3 regions of the Holdemania massiliensis genome follow, and region 2 is predicted to be linked to each of the others. Evidence: predicted binding sites of a transcription regulator. Region 2 holds the regulator's gene; each other region holds the start of a gene.
What was found. Region 2 encodes HrcA, which represses chaperone genes, less so after heat shock. Its sites were predicted from a motif close to TTTTAGCACTNNNNNNNNNNNAGTGCTAAAA; they were not measured.
Positions count from the first base shown of each region.

Region 1 (5,037 bases), 1.5 Mb from region 2:
GCAGCTGCGCCGCAGCCAGAAACACACCCAAGGCCGCCCCGCCATAAGCAACCCAATCCATGATGATAATCGAATTGAGCTGCATCGTCAGCACCCGCATGGTGATCTTGCGGAAATGCTCAGCTTCAACGTCCATTTTCTTGGCCATCGCTTCATCCGCCTGATAAATTTTTAAGGTTGTTAAACCCTGCAGATTTTCTAAAAAGCTGTCGCCCAAAGAAGCGTATTGACCCCAATAGCGAGACAGCAGTTTCTTCGCAAAGGTCTGTACAGCCGAAATCGCAATGGGAATCAGTGGAACGCAGAACAGAAGGGCTAATGCCGAAGGCAGGCTGATCCAGGAAAGCGCAGCAAACAGTGTCAGCGGTGCCAGCATACTGTAAAAAAACTGCGGCAGATAAGCTCCAAAGTAGGTTTCCAGCTGATCAACGCCTTCAACCGCAATTTGTACGATCTCCGCTGTCGCAGTCTGTTCCCGATAACTCACGCCCAGACGCAGTAATTTTTCCAGGATCTGCCGGCGCAAAATCTGCTTGACAGAGCGCGAAGCCTCGAAGCTTTTGCGGCTGGCGGCGCTTGTACAGAACCATCGGACCACCAAACTGCCGAAGATAAGTACGGCCGCTAAGCTTAGCTGCAGAGCGTTCAGCTGATTTTTCCATAAGGCTTCCAACACAAAAGCGAAGGTAAATAAAATGATCATGTTGGCGATCAAACTGCCCCATTGCAGCAAAACCTGATCCCGGATAGCCTGTTTGGATTCGGGCACGGCCTGAATCAGTCGTTTATTGATCATCATTGAGAAAACTCCTCCCATCAAAATGTTAACTTAAGATAACATTAAGCTTAAAAAGAATGCGGATAATGTACCCGCGTTCTTTTTATCTTCAACATGATGAAATTTAACACTGATTAACCAGTTTGTCAATCAAAAAGTTAAATTAAGCTAACAATGATTTGCATTTTCTTCAGGATTCACAGGGGCTGAGCCAGAGTTAGATTCTCGCAGAAATGAATGTCTGCTTTTATTGAGCTTCAAGCCATGCGGGAAGATCCTGCAGCGTATTCTCGGTATTTAACAGATAAAAGGAATCTGTAATTTTCTTCTGTGAACGATGCTGCAGAGCAGGGATACTTCTCAATCGCTGTTTGGAAAAGAACGCACTGAAAGATTCCATGCCCTCCTCAAAGATTTTCTCATAGTCTTCAGTGGTGTCAGGAAGCCGGGTAAACCAAAGGATGGGTTCCATATAAAAGACATAGAGTGCGCTTGGATTGTTCAGTGTGCAATTAGCGATTTCTTTTAAGAGGATCGAACAGCCGTGAACGGTATCCTTTTCATCGCAGAATAACAGATAGTAGTCATCTTCCATCTCACTCAAACGCTCCAGCTGCGTTTCGTCAATAACCAGAGGTTCAGGTGTTTTTGAAATTTCAGCTCCCAGCGCACTTTTCTTGGATCCACAGGCAGAAAGCAGAAGCAGGCTAAGCATAAAGCAGATTAGTTTTCGGGAAAGCATAATTAAGAACCTCCTTTTTCTTTTTGTCATTTCTCAATCCTATACAAGCTGATGAAATGTCCGATGTCCTGATTTCAGGTTATCGTATCTGATCGATTTTTGCAATGATCTGTTAAAAATTCGGGCATAAAAAAAGCCCATCGGAATTCGCCGATGGGCAGGAATTAAAAGAATAATATGGAAGTGTCTTAACAGGCTTTCAGTTTGGCGTATAATTCGTCTTCTAATAAAGCGCTGCCGGCAGCGGCGTTAGCGGCGGCTTGCTTTGGCGACTTGGCCCCGGGAATAACGACAGGTTGGCAAGGATGGTTAAGAATATAGCGCAGACTGGTTTCGATCAGATTTTCACGGCCTACAGCGGCGATGATCCGGTCTAAGCGGTCCATTTTCTGCAGATAAACCTCACGGGCACTGCCGCCTTCATTGAACGGAGTTCGGATCGTGTCCGTGAAGTGTGTTTCACGGGTATAATGACCAGAAAGAATGCCTTGGGCTAATGGGCCGCGGACAAGCACGCCGATGTTGTTATTCAGGCAGTAGTCCAGCATGCCGTTGGTTTCCGGGGCTTTGTTGATCAGCGAATAATCCAGCTCAACCACCTCGCAGCTGCCGCGGCGGTTAAATTCTTTCAGGACATTCAGATCATCCGTTGAGATTCCATAATGATGGATCAATCCCCGCCGTTTCAGCTCATCCAGTCCATCCAGCCAGGGCTCGACTTCCTCCGGTTTTAAATCATTGAGATGACACAGCGCAACATCCAGGTAATTTGTCTGTAAGCGAAACAGCGAAGCGTGGCAGGCTTCGATCACGATATCGCCACAGGTAAACTGCATCGCTCCGCCGAAACGTTTGGCCCAGTTGCCGAATTTGGAGATGAAGACGACATTTTCACGCAAGCCTTTTAAGGCTTGTCCCAGCCGCTCCTCCGAACAGCCTCCAGGGATGCCGTATGCATCCGCTGTATCAAAAACGGTAATACCTTGGTTGTAAGCGGTCTGAATTGTATCGTAAACCTGTTTTTCATCCAGCTCGCCCCATTGATTGCCAATGTTCCAGGTTCCCATGCCCACCGCCGAAACATCCAATCCTGTTTTTCCTAGTTTTCTTTTCAGCATATGTTTCCTCCTGACTTTTTCTCATTATATCATTGTCAGCGAAGGAAAGGGAATTCATCAGGCAGCTTCAGTTTTAAAACCTGTGACTGAAACGGCCTGCTTCGGCGTGGTTCCTTGAGGATTGATTATCTGTTCAGCTGTCAAAAAGGGCGAAGCTTCGCTGTTTCTGTACGATAGACTTAGAACACAGCCTGTCAATTTAGAATTTCTTGCAGAAAGTCGCGAAGAAGTGTTGACAAAGAAGCTTGGCAGACTATAATAATAAGTGCTAGCACTGATGAAGCAAGAGTGCTAAGGTGAGCGATAAGGAGGAATTACGATGATTAGACCATGTAATGATTTTGTGCTCTTAGAGAAAGAAAAGGCAGAAGAAAAAACCGCCAGCGGGATTATCCTGACTGACAAAAACACAGAAAAACCGACCGTCGGCAAGGTGCTGGCAGTCAACGGCGGACATGAAGTTGACGGCAAGCATGTAGATTGCTGCGTCAAAGTCAACGACCGTGTTATCTACGAAAAGTACGGCGGAACAGAAGTCAAGATCGACGGTGTGGAATATCTGTTAGTCCAGGAATCCAAGATCATGGCTGTAATTGAATAAATAAAAAATAAGGAGGAATGAGAATATGGCGAAGGAAGTCCGTTTTTCTAAAGATGCCCGCGTTGCAATGATGAAGGGCGTCGACACGCTGGCCGATACGGTCAAAATTACATTGGGTCCGAAAGGCCGTAATGTTGTTCTGGAAAGAAGCTATGGTTCACCGCTGATTACCAATGACGGTGTTACGATCGCAAAAGAAATCGAATGTGAAGATAAAATTGAAAACATGGGCGCCAAGCTGGTTCTGGAAGTAGCGTCCAAGACCAACGATACAGCTGGCGACGGCACAACAACCGCGACGCTTTTGGCACAGTCGATGATCCACAAAGGCATGAGCAGCGTTGAAAAAGGAACCAATCCGGTTCTGATGAGAAGCGGTATGGAAAAAGCCGCGAAGTTCATTGCCGACAAGCTGCTGGAACAGACGCATAAAGTTGAAACCAACCAGGATATTGCCCAGGTTGCGGCGATTTCTTCCGGGGATGCGGAAGTCGGCGAAATCATTGCCAAAGCGATGGAAAAGGTCGGCCGTGAAGGCGTAATTACCGTGGATGAATCCAATGGCTTTGAAACGGAGCTGGAAACGGTTGAAGGTCTTCAGTATGACAAAGGCTTCATCAGCCCATACATGGTTTCCAACCGGGAAAAGAACGAAGCCGTGCTGGATAATCCATATATCTTAGTAACAGATCAGAAGATCAACACGATCCAGGAAGTTCTGCCGTTGCTGGAAAAGATCGTTCAGACCAACAAGCCGTTATTGATCATTGCTGATGATATTGATCAGGAAGTCGTTGCAACGCTGGTTCTGAATAAGTTAAGAGGCACCTTCAATGTAGTCTGCACCAAGGCGCCAAGCTTCGGCGACAATCAGAAGGCCATGCTGGAAGATATCGCAATTGTTACCGGTGCGAAGTATTTCGCCAAGGATCTGGCCATGGAGCTGAAAGACGGCGAAATTGAAGATCTCGGTCACGCAAATCGGGTTGTCGTTAAGAAAGACGACACGACGATTGTCGGCGGAACTGGTGAGAAAGAAAAAATTGACGATCGGATTGCAGAATTGAAGCAGCAGATTGAAAATACAACGCAGGAATACGACAAGAAGCGTCTGAATGAACGTCTGGCGAAGCTGACAACCGGTGTTGCGATTGTCAAGGTTGGCGCTGCGACAGAAAGTGAAATGAAAGAAAAGAAGCTGAGAATTGAAGATGCTCTGAATGCAACGAAAGCGGCAGTCATGGAAGGCATCGTCATCGGCGGCGGCGCAGCTCTGGCTTCCATCTACCGTGAATACCGCGATGAGCTGAAGGGTGAAACATCCGACGAACAGAAGGGTATCAGTGCCGTCTTTGAAGCCATCGTTAAACCGTTGTACCAGATTGCGGAAAACGCTGGTTATGATGGGGATCAGATTGTTTCCCGTCAGCTGACAGAAGGCAAGAACATCGGCTTTGACGCGAAGAAGGGTGAATGGGTCGATATGTTTGAAGCTGGTATTGTGGATCCGACAAAGGTTACTCGCAACGCTCTGCTGAATGCAGCTTCGATTTCAGCCCTGTTCATCACCACCGAAGCGGCGGTCGCTGAATTGCCGGAAAAGAATGCTCCAGCAGCTCCAGCTATGCCTGAAGGCGGCATGTACTAAGCCTTCATTCCTATAACATTGAGTTCCAGGCAGACAGCACATCCCCCAGTGCTGTCTGTTTTTTTATTGTTTCATTCATGATTTCAAAACTATCAATTAAAATTAGTTTTACGAATTGTGAAATATATTTCATAATTCATTTTTAGCAGT
Region 1 is NZ_JAKNTK010000001.1:805,677-810,713, forward strand. Features, by position in the region: gene MCG46_RS03715 (ABC transporter ATP-binding protein/permease) at 1-799, opposite strand, end outside; gene MCG46_RS03720 (hypothetical protein) at 1,026-1,520, opposite strand; gene MCG46_RS03725 (aldo/keto reductase) at 1,709-2,638, opposite strand; gene MCG46_RS03730 (co-chaperone GroES) at 2,958-3,239, shown strand; gene groL (chaperonin GroEL) at 3,265-4,887, shown strand.
Region 1: a site for HrcA is predicted at 2,905-2,935, ahead of MCG46_RS03730 (co-chaperone GroES). Genes of this name have one in related genera too.

Region 2 (5,037 bases):
TGCGGATGCTTCAGGAAATCACCCGGGATCTGCCGAATGTCAAAGTTGTTGTCGGCCATGGACTGACGGTGGAATTTGCGAAATCCATCGGCGCTCAGGTGTTGATCCGGGGGATTCGGGCAGTCATGGACTATGAATTCGAGCTGCAGCAGGCCACGGCCAATATGTTTTTGGATGAAACGATTGAAACCGTATTTTTTGTTGCGCGGCCGCGGTATTCTTTCCTGTCCTCGTCCGTTTCCAAAGAAATTGCGCTGAACAATGGTGATTTAACCAAGTTTATCCCAGAGGCGATCATCAATGAAGTGGAAGCTGAGCTGAATCCGCAAAAAAAGGATAGACAGCAGATGTCTGCGGGAAACGAGCCAAAAGAAAAGGATTAAGCATAAAGCAAAAACGGCTTCATCGCTGTGATTATCAGGGGAAAGCAGCGGAAACAATAGAATTGATTAATTTCACACAAAGTTTATGCAAGGTGAGGACGAGTGTTTCTAAACTCAGTCGATTTTGAGGCATAAACTTTTTTTGTGAAACTGTAAAAAGAGAAAATGATGAAACGAACTTAAATGGGTTATAGGCTTCCATATTAAAAAGATGCTGAAAGATCATAACCTGGATTCTGCAACGATCTCGGATATCTCAGCAGTTGGAAAAGAAGCTTCCAGGATAGTTCATTGTAAGGAAAACGGGAAGGAATTTCAGCTGCAGCTTACCAAAACGTTTTTGAGCAGAAGCGATATCCAAATATTGAGAAGAAAGCTGCGAACTTGCTTTACTATTTAATTAAGGATCATCCGTTCACTGAGCATGAGTTGCGGCGACTTGGATGATTACACAGTCGAAAACGGAAGAAAAAGCCACGCAGGTTCAATGAATAATGAATTTCATGGACGAAGCGGATAAAGAACGCTGGCTTTTCTTGGGGATGATCTTATGGAAAAGACCTTAAGAAGTCAGCTCCGCCACAGCTGCAGCAGTTGCAAGAGTAAAAATACACCGCCTGCCAAGCCCATCTGCAAAAGGCGGAAGCTGAAATACCGGGGATAAGCGAGCTTGAGGTGGGGCGTGAGGGAGAGCACCTGAAGATGAACACTGAAGCTGGCAAAGCCCAGTACCAGTGTCATCAGCAGGGCTTTGATCCAAGGTGCTAAGGGCAGCAGGGCCAAATTATTTGTGCCTAATGAAAACTCGGTGGCACATTGAATCGGCAGCAGCCATGAGGTCGGCAGCTTCATCGTCAGCAGATTCAGCAGCACTAAGGTTAACAATAAATAAGCGCCGATGAAATACAAGCTGATCCCCGCCTGAACAACAGCCTCTTTCAGGTTCTCAAACAGACTGCAAACTTCGCGGCTTGAATCTAACTGCAATGTGACCGGCGTGCTGCGGGTAAAAAACAGCAGCAGCATCACCGCAAAAAATTCTGCCAGCCAGATCATCAAACCATATTGAAAAGACTGAAGTAAGACTGAACCGCAGGTGATCAGAACAAACGAGGGAGTACTGACGGTGACACAGCAGGCTAATCTTTTTCCTTCTGTCTGTGTCAGACGCCCGCTTTCAACATAATCATCAATCAGGATCTGTCCCGCTGGGGAACCGAGGAAAAAGGAAGCGAAGACAAGTGAAAAAGCATCCGGGGAAATATGAAACAAGCTTTCGGTAAACCCGAACAGCCGCCGGGATACGGCGCGCAGCAATCCCTGTCCATCCAGAATCCGGATGACAACCATCGCGGCAAATAAAGAGGGAACAAGCTTCTCGAACCAGATGGCCAGGGCCTGGCAGGACGCTTGATAGGTGACCGACCCATAATAAAGCAAGGCGGCCAGCAGAGCAAAAAAAATGAGGGTCATTCCTTTTTTCATAGGCAAAAAGCCTCCTGTTGAAGTGTATGAGCATCTACTTGAAAAACGAACTGCGAAAAGCTTGAAAACTTGAAAAATATTAGCACTTTTGACTTGACAGTGCTAACAAGCTGGATTATACTGTTAGCAGACATCGGGAAAGAGTGCTAAAGGAGGCGAGGAGATGCTGACACCGAGGCGGATTGAAATCTTCAAGGCGATTGTCGATGAGTTCGTTCAGACAGCCGAGCCGGTCGGTTCCAAGACTCTGATGGAAAAGTATCAGCTCCCTTACTCCAGCGCAACGATTCGCAATGATATGATGGTTCTGGAAGAAATGGGCCTGCTCGAAAAGACCCATACCTCCAGCGGCCGCGTGCCTTCCACAAAAGGGTATAAGTTTTATTGCGAACATCTGATGGAACACAAGCTTGAGCATCAGCTGGAAGTGGCTGTTCGTCAGCAGCTGGCCAGCAAGCCATTGAATTTGGATGATGCGATCCGTGAGAGCTGCAACATTCTCTCGCAGATGACCAATCTGACTTCAGGGGTTCTGGGGCCGGATGCCAGCCGGCAGCGACTGGAGCATGTCAAGCTGTTCCCGATCAGCAACCGAAGTGCTGTGGCAGTCTTTATTACCGATCTGGGACATACGGAGAACCGGACGTTCCAGTTCGACGACGACCTGTCAGTAGAAGATATTCAAACCTGCTGCCAGATTCTGAACGACCGATTGAAGGGCACCTTGATCAAAGATGTTGTCGATAAGATGGATTCGATCAAACCGATCCTGGCAGCGCATGTCAAGCGGCATGAGATGTTGTTTCAGGCGTTTGTCAATGCCTTCGTCAAGTTTGCCAGTGAAAATGTGTATTTCAGCGGTCAGAACAATATGTTGTATCAGCCGGAATTTGCCGATATTGAAAAGCTGAAGGAATTGATGGCCATGATGGAAAATCCAAGCCTGTGGCGGCAGATCGGAATGACTGCCAATTCAGAGCTGGCGTTAAAGATGAATGAAAACGCGCAGCTGGTTTGGGTGAATGACATGGCTGTTGTGACCAGTAAATTCAAGCTCGGCGGTGATGAGGAAGGCCAGCTGATGGTCTTTGGTCCATCCCGAATGGATTACGACAGAATTGTTTCGCTGCTGGAACTGGTCAGTCAGTCGATCGAGAGTTTATACGGAAAAGGAGGCAGCCATGAGTAACCAGGAAGAAATGAAAAAAGAAACGATGAAGGAAGACGTGAAACCGAATCCAACACCGGAAGGTGAAGCTGCAGAACAGCCGCAGACGGCAGAAGAAATGTCGAAAGAGGTTGCGGAAGAAGCAGTGGAAGTTGCGTCTGACGCTTCGCAGGAAGAAAAAAAGGAAGACAAAAAAGAGGAGAAAAAGAAAGGCTTTTTCTCCAAGAAAAATGAAATTGAAGAACTGAAAACCCGCATCAGCGAGCTGGAAGGTGAGAATGTTCGGCTCAAAAACGAATATCTGAAGGCTTACGCCGATACGGAGAATACACGCCGCCGGCTCCAGCAGGAAGCCGAGCAGACCCGGAAATACCGGATCCAAAGCTTTGCGTTGGATATCCTGCCGGTTTTGGATAATCTGGAACGGGCGCTGGCGATTGAGCCGACCCCGGAGACGGAAAGTTACCGCAAAGGTGTTGAAATGATTTATCAGCAGCTCATTCATGCTTTGACGAAAGAAGGCGTGAGCGAGATCGAAGCGCTGGGCAAAGAGTTTGATCCGAATTTCCATCAGGCATTGATGATGGAAGCGGTGGAAGGTGCTGAACCCAACCAGGTCGTCGAGGTCCTGCAGAAGGGCTATCTGTTAAAAGATCGGATTCTGCGCGCCGCGATGGTCAAGGTCAGCGAATAAAAAAGTAGAAAACAAATAAATAAGGAGGATTTCAATTATGGGAAAAATTATCGGTATTGACTTAGGTACAACCAACAGCTGTGTTGCCGTCATGGAAGGCAATGAAGCCAAAGTAATCACCAATCCGGAAGGCAACCGGACAACGCCGTCCGTTGTCGCTTTTAAGAATAACGAACGGATCGTCGGCGATGCGGCAAAACGTCAGGTTGTCACCAACAAGGATTCTGTCATTTCAATCAAGCGGAAAATGGGGACGAACGAAAAAGTTCAGCTCAACGGCAAGGAATATACACCGCAGGAAATTTCCGCAATGATCTTAGGTTATATGAAGGATTACGCTGAAAGCTATCTGGGGGAGAAGGTCGACAAGGCGGTCATCACCGTTCCGGCTTACTTCAACGATGCGCAGCGTCAGGCGACCAAAGATGCCGGCAAGATTGCTGGTCTGGAAGTCGAACGAATCATCAACGAACCGACAGCAGCTGCGCTGGCCTTCGGTATCGATAAGACCGATAAAGAACAGAAAGTTCTCGTCTTTGACTTAGGCGGCGGAACCTTCGACGTCTCCATCCTGGATCTGGCTGACGGCACATTTGAAGTTTTGGCCACAGCCGGTGACAACCACTTAGGCGGCGATGATTTTGATAACGTCGTTGTCGACTGGATGGCAGATCAGTTCAGAAAAGAAAATGGCATTGATCTGAAACAGGATCGGATGGCGCTGCAGAGAATGAAGGAAGCGGCGGAAAAAGCGAAGAAGGATCTGTCCGGGATGGTTCAGACACAGATTTCCCTGCCGTTTATCAGCGCTGGGGCAGCCGGACCGCTGCACTTTGAAGCCACATTAACTCGTGCTCAGTTTGATTCCATGACTAAGTCACTGGTCGACCGCACTGTTATTCCGGTCCGTCAGGCCTTAAAGGATGCCGGTTTAACCAAGAATGATATTGATCAGGTTCTGTTAGTCGGCGGTTCTACCCGAATCCCAGCCGTTCAGGAAGCTGTTCGTCAGGAATTAGGCAAGGAGCCGAACCGTTCTGTCAACCCGGATGAAGTTGTAGCCTTAGGCGCAGCGATCCAGGGCGGCGTCATCAGCGGTGATGTCAAGGATGTTCTGCTGCTGGACGTTACACCATTAAGCTTAGGTATTGAAACGCTGGGCGGCGTCATGACCGTGCTGATCCCAAGAAATACAACGATCCCGACATCCAAGAGCCAGGTCTTCTCGACGGCAGCGGACAATCAGCCGGCTGTAGATATCCATGTTCTGCAGGGCGAACGTCCAATGGCCAATGATAACAAGACCT
Region 2 is NZ_JAKNTK010000001.1:2,308,861-2,313,897, reverse strand. Features, by position in the region: gene coaD (pantetheine-phosphate adenylyltransferase) at 1-383, shown strand, start outside; gene MCG46_RS10630 (hypothetical protein) at 954-1,868, opposite strand; gene hrcA (heat-inducible transcriptional repressor HrcA) at 2,032-3,057, shown strand; gene grpE (nucleotide exchange factor GrpE) at 3,050-3,730, shown strand; gene dnaK (molecular chaperone DnaK) at 3,768-5,037, shown strand, end outside.

Region 3 (5,037 bases), 2.2 Mb from region 2:
TCGCTTTCGGCATATAATTCGCATCCATCTGCAAGACAAGGTAGGTCCCCTTGCGTTTAGCCCGCAGAATTTCCAGCGCTTTCTCACTGTAGGAAGGAGCGATAACACCATCAGAAACTTCCTTTGACAGGAAACGGGCCGTGGTTTCATCACATTCTTCTGACAGGGCGGCGAAATCGCCGTAAGAAGACATGCGGTCTGCCCCGCGGGCGCGGATGTACGCACAGGCAATCGGCGAAAGCTCCGTGTCTTCACAGAAGTAGATTTTTTTCATGGTGTCGTCCAACGGCAGGCCAATCGCGGCGCCGGCGGGAGATACATGCTTAAATGAAGCAGCGGCCGCCATTCCGGTTGCTTCTTTCAATTCTTTGACAAGCTGCCAAGCATTGAGGGCATCCAGCAAATTGATATACCCGGCACGGCCATTCAGTACCGTAAACGGCAGATCTCCCTCTTCAATGTCGACGCTGGCTGGTTTCTGGTTGGGATTGCATCCGTATTTCAGCTCATACTCTTTCATCTTTTTTCCTCCTTTTACGAAAAAAAGCCGCACTGCTGGTCCTTAATGGCCCAGACGGTCGGCTCTGTTCTGCATTAACTTCCCTGTGGTCAATTCCACTTCCGTCAGTCGGTTAACTGTTTAAAAATTATCACGCTTCCACTCCCCTGTCAAGCCTTCTTCCATGAAGTTTTCCACATTTCAGACAGTTCGATTATTTTCTCTCACGAAGGCTTACAAACCGCTGGCACTGCCTTGAGGCATATCGAGAAAATCAAAGACGGAACTGGTCAGAACGGCTCCATACTGCTTTAAAAATGTTTCACTGTCCATGTTTCGATTGCGGCACAGCCAGTGACTGACCGTGTAACATAAACTGTTGCCGAAATAGCCAGCGAGTTCATCTTCGGTCATCGTTCCCAGCTTTTCGGTCCGACCGTAACGGCGGAACATCTCCGCAAATAACTGCTGAACGTTTTCTTCAAACAGATCCGAAAAGCTGTTCTGACCGGTGATCCGGAAAGCAATTTGATAAAATTCACGACTTTCCACGAATTTATCAAGCATCGCTTTGACCGCCTGCTGGAATTGCTTCTTTTCTATATAAGGAAGCGCTGTATCGACAGTATCCAGATAAATGATATAACTTAAAGCTGCGTATTTGTCTTCAAAATAATTATAAAACGTGGCGCGGATGACGCCGGTTTTATCGCAGATTTGCTTAATCGTGATCTTTTCAAAGCTTTTCTGCAGCATGAGCTCTTTCAGGCTTTCTGCCAGAAAGCGTTTCATCATCCCCCGTTTTTCCATGATCTCCCCCCTAGCGCAGATGCGTCAGCACCTGGAAAAGAACCTTAAGGCTGATCAGAAAGAGAATCACGCTGCCGGCTGTAAAGATGGTCCGGCGATAGGCCAGACCTAAACGATAGCCGATCTGCTGTCCCAATTCCACGCAAGCCAGCGTTACCAATGTGGAAATTAAGCACACCTGAAAGGCATCTGCCTGCAGCAAGGTCATGCAGGTTCCCAACAGGAAAACATCAACACTGGTGATCAATCCCAGGAATAAGACTTTTTTGTAATTAAAACTGTCATCATGACGTTCTTCAAAGGCTTTTTGCCGAAAGGCCTGAATTAACAGGAAGCAGCCTAGGGCAAACAGGATCAGCGCTGCGATCACCTGATTGACATGCAGCACAAGCTGACTCTTGATCAGGGAACCGGCCAGCGATCCCAAGACGATCATCAGCAGGCTCGATCCGGCAAAGATAAAACTGTTAATCAGCGAGCGGCGGTGTTCCTGCGGATTCATCACGGCGCCCCGCGCCATCATAACCACAAAGCAATCCAGCGACAAAGCCAGGCAGGTGACTAGGATTTCGATTGTATTCACCTGATTTTCCCTCCTCTACGGTTTACAGTCCAAGTATAGCCGATGGTGACGGAGGAAGCGATAGACAATCATCAGATTCTGTCAATTCTTCCTTATAGAATAAGTACTGTGCTTTCCCTTGCCTGATCCAAGCCGCAAATATCCGGCTGACGGCTGACTAAAAGCGCGGCAGACTGATCCTCTGCCCTTGACCTTGGATCTCATTTATTTCTGATTGGGTTCATTGCCAAACTGAACAAAGAAAAAACCAGCGGAATCCAGGATACCGCTGATTTAAAGATTAGATTATTCAATCATGATGGTCTTTTTCGTTTCCACTGCCGGCGCGTCTTTCTTCGGCAGAACAATCTTCAATTCACCGTTGTCATAGTGCGCTTTGATGTCTTCCGGCGTGATCGCTTCGCCGACATAGAAGCTGCGGGAGCAGGAGCCTTGGACACGTTCCTGGCGGATCACATTGCCCTGATCGTCCTTTTCTTCTTTACTGGTATTGCGAAGCGCGGATACGGTCAGATAGCCGTTTTCCAAATCCATCTTAATATCTTCTTTGGTATAGCCTGGCAGCTCAATATCCAGCAGATAGCTGCCGTCCTTCTCACGAATGTCGCAGCGCATTGCGGTGATCGCATTGCGATGGAGCAAAGGTTCATCAAACATGTCATCAAAGAAGTCGTCAAACATCATTCTTGGTAGTAATCTCATACATCACACCTCTTTCTGTTTTCAACTTATGCGATACTGCCTGATCTGAACTCTGATCGCTCAGAGAAGTTAATCAATGGAAATCGTTTTCTTGGTCTGCATGACCTGCGGGTCTTTTTTCGGTACGAAGACCTTCAGCTCACCATTTTCATAACGAGCCTTAATGTCCTCGACGTTCATTTCTTCACCGATAAAGTAAGTCCGGGTGCAGCTGCCGCTGACACGTTCCTGACGCACCAGCTTGCCTTGTTCACTTCTTTCCTCGCTGCTTGCTGTGTGCGCGGCTGCGATGGTCAGATAGCCGTCTTCCAGCTCCATTTTGATTTCTTCCTTTTTAAATCCAGGAAGCTCAATATCCAGAAGATACCCATCTTCTCGTTCGCGAATATCGGTTTTCATGACAGCCGGGACAGTATTCTTTCTGAAAAATGGATCCTTAAGAACCTCGTCGGCCAAGCTGTCCATCCAGGTGTTCGGTACAAATCTCATCTTGAATCGCCTCTTTCTATCTGTCTTATTCCTGGCTTATTGGGTCTTTCCCAACTTGCAATTTTAGTATATCACATTATTTAGCACTGTCAAGTAGTTAGTGCTAATTTTCTTCATTTAATTTCACAAGTTCACAAAGTGCGTCGTTCATAGAGCATCGCAACAATTTTGTCGATCCGCCGAATGCGCTGATCTTCCACCCCTTGTTCCGCATAATGAATAATACGCCCGCGCTGCTCCGGATCCAGCAGCTGAAAAAAATAACAGGCACTGCGGTTGGCTAAGAGTGCTTCCTGTAAGGCCTGCGGACATTCTGCCAAACTGTGACCGGATTCTGGTTCCAGCCACAGGCTGACCGTTTTGCCTTCGGTAAGCTCAGATTGTGAACAGACTTCCTCCGGAAGTTCCAGCGTCCAGATTTGTCCTTTTCTTTCTGCCTTCTGTTTAAACAGCTGAGTTTGAAGCATGATGATCAGCGGTCCTTCCGGCAGCGCCGCATCCGCCGCAAGCTCAAGATAGGGCTGGGGTGTATTGTGAATTATTCCTTCAATCTGCATCCTGATTTCCTCCTGGCCTCTAGTATGCCTCGGCGTTCAAAGATTTATTTTGCTTTTTTGTTTCCATTTCAGAATGGGCCGCGGATCTCTCAACGTGTATTTTTCAAAAAGAAAAGGCCTCAGCGGCCTTGCAGGTTGGTTTTATAAAACGTTTCAAGTGAATGCAGCAGCGGATCTTTTTTCCCTTTGCGTTCGCTGCGCGTAAGCAAAAACAGAAAGACCAGACCGCCTAAGAAGCAGACGATCATGTCGGTCATCGTATCGTAAACGCCTTGGGTATAGTGATTAATCGCGTCGATATTGAGAAAGATCAGACAGGCGAATTCAAAGCATTCCCAGAGAAAGGCTATCATCATGTTGATTCCCTGAATGGATAAGCATTTTAGAAGATAATCACGCGGCGTGCTTTCCGTCCAGCTTTGTTTCAGCCAGCAATAGACCAGCGTGATCACCGCGCAGATCAGGATGCCGGAGCTGAAATGCAGCACTTTATCGAAGTAAGGAATGGCATAACCGTTCAGGGTATTGCCGATGATCATCGCCACAGCGATAAACAGCTGCGCCCAGAACAACAATCCCCAAGCCTCTTTCAGCTTGAGGGCTTTGACAACAAGCGGGCCGATCAGCTGAACGCCGAGGGCCAGGACAAGATAGCCCAGCTTCGCATAGAGCTGATGCTGCAGCTGAAAGATCGTACTGTAGATCATCAAAACGGCGGAAGCGCCATACAGAACAGAACATGCTTTTTTCATTTTATCACCTTGCTTTGGATCGTGCTTTTTCAGTATGCCCCATTTTCACGGCGTTCTGCATTAAAACTGCGTTTAATCGTTTTTAAGGCTATCGGGATAAAGATCACCGCCACCAACACTTCGGCGGCTGGATAACAGAACCAAACGGCGCTCAGTCCGCCGAGCTGGCCGAGAATCCAGGCCATCGGAATGATGAAAACCAACTGGCGCAACAGCGACATGACCAAACTCATCAAGCCTTTGCCCAACGCCTGAAACATCGTGGTCATGATGATGCTGCAGGCAGCCGGCAGGAAGCACAGCGCCAGAATTCTGAGCGCATAGCTGCCCAGCTTCAGCATCTGATCAGAACCGTTAAACAGCTTCAAAAGCATTTCCGGCATCGTCCAGAACAGAACCGTGCCGGCTAACATGATCGCCACGGCCACGCCGAAGGATAAGACGAGCGTGCGAGTAAAACGTTTTTCATCCCCCGCGCCGTAATTGTAGCCCAGGATCGGCATCGCGCCCTGGTTTAACCCGAAAATCGGCATAAAAACAAACGACTGAAGCTTAAAATAGATTCCCAGCACTGCCACTGCCGTTGCGGAAAAGCTCATCAGAATGGCGTTCATCGCTGTCGTGGTGAGGGAGCCGATTGCGTTC
Region 3 is NZ_JAKNTK010000001.1:151,681-156,717, reverse strand. Features, by position in the region: gene MCG46_RS00720 (phosphoribosylaminoimidazolecarboxamide formyltransferase) at 1-520, opposite strand, end outside; ZMP/ZTP riboswitch at 562-642, opposite strand; gene MCG46_RS00715 (TetR/AcrR family transcriptional regulator C-terminal domain-containing protein) at 734-1,309, opposite strand; gene MCG46_RS00710 (manganese efflux pump MntP family protein) at 1,320-1,892, opposite strand; gene MCG46_RS00705 (Hsp20/alpha crystallin family protein) at 2,178-2,594, opposite strand; gene MCG46_RS00700 (Hsp20/alpha crystallin family protein) at 2,664-3,083, opposite strand; gene MCG46_RS00695 (YdeI/OmpD-associated family protein) at 3,215-3,640, opposite strand; gene MCG46_RS00690 (hypothetical protein) at 3,760-4,392, opposite strand; gene MCG46_RS00685 (MATE family efflux transporter) at 4,422-5,037, opposite strand, start outside.
Region 3: a site for HrcA is predicted at 3,162-3,192, ahead of MCG46_RS00700 (Hsp20/alpha crystallin family protein). Genes of this name have one in related genera too.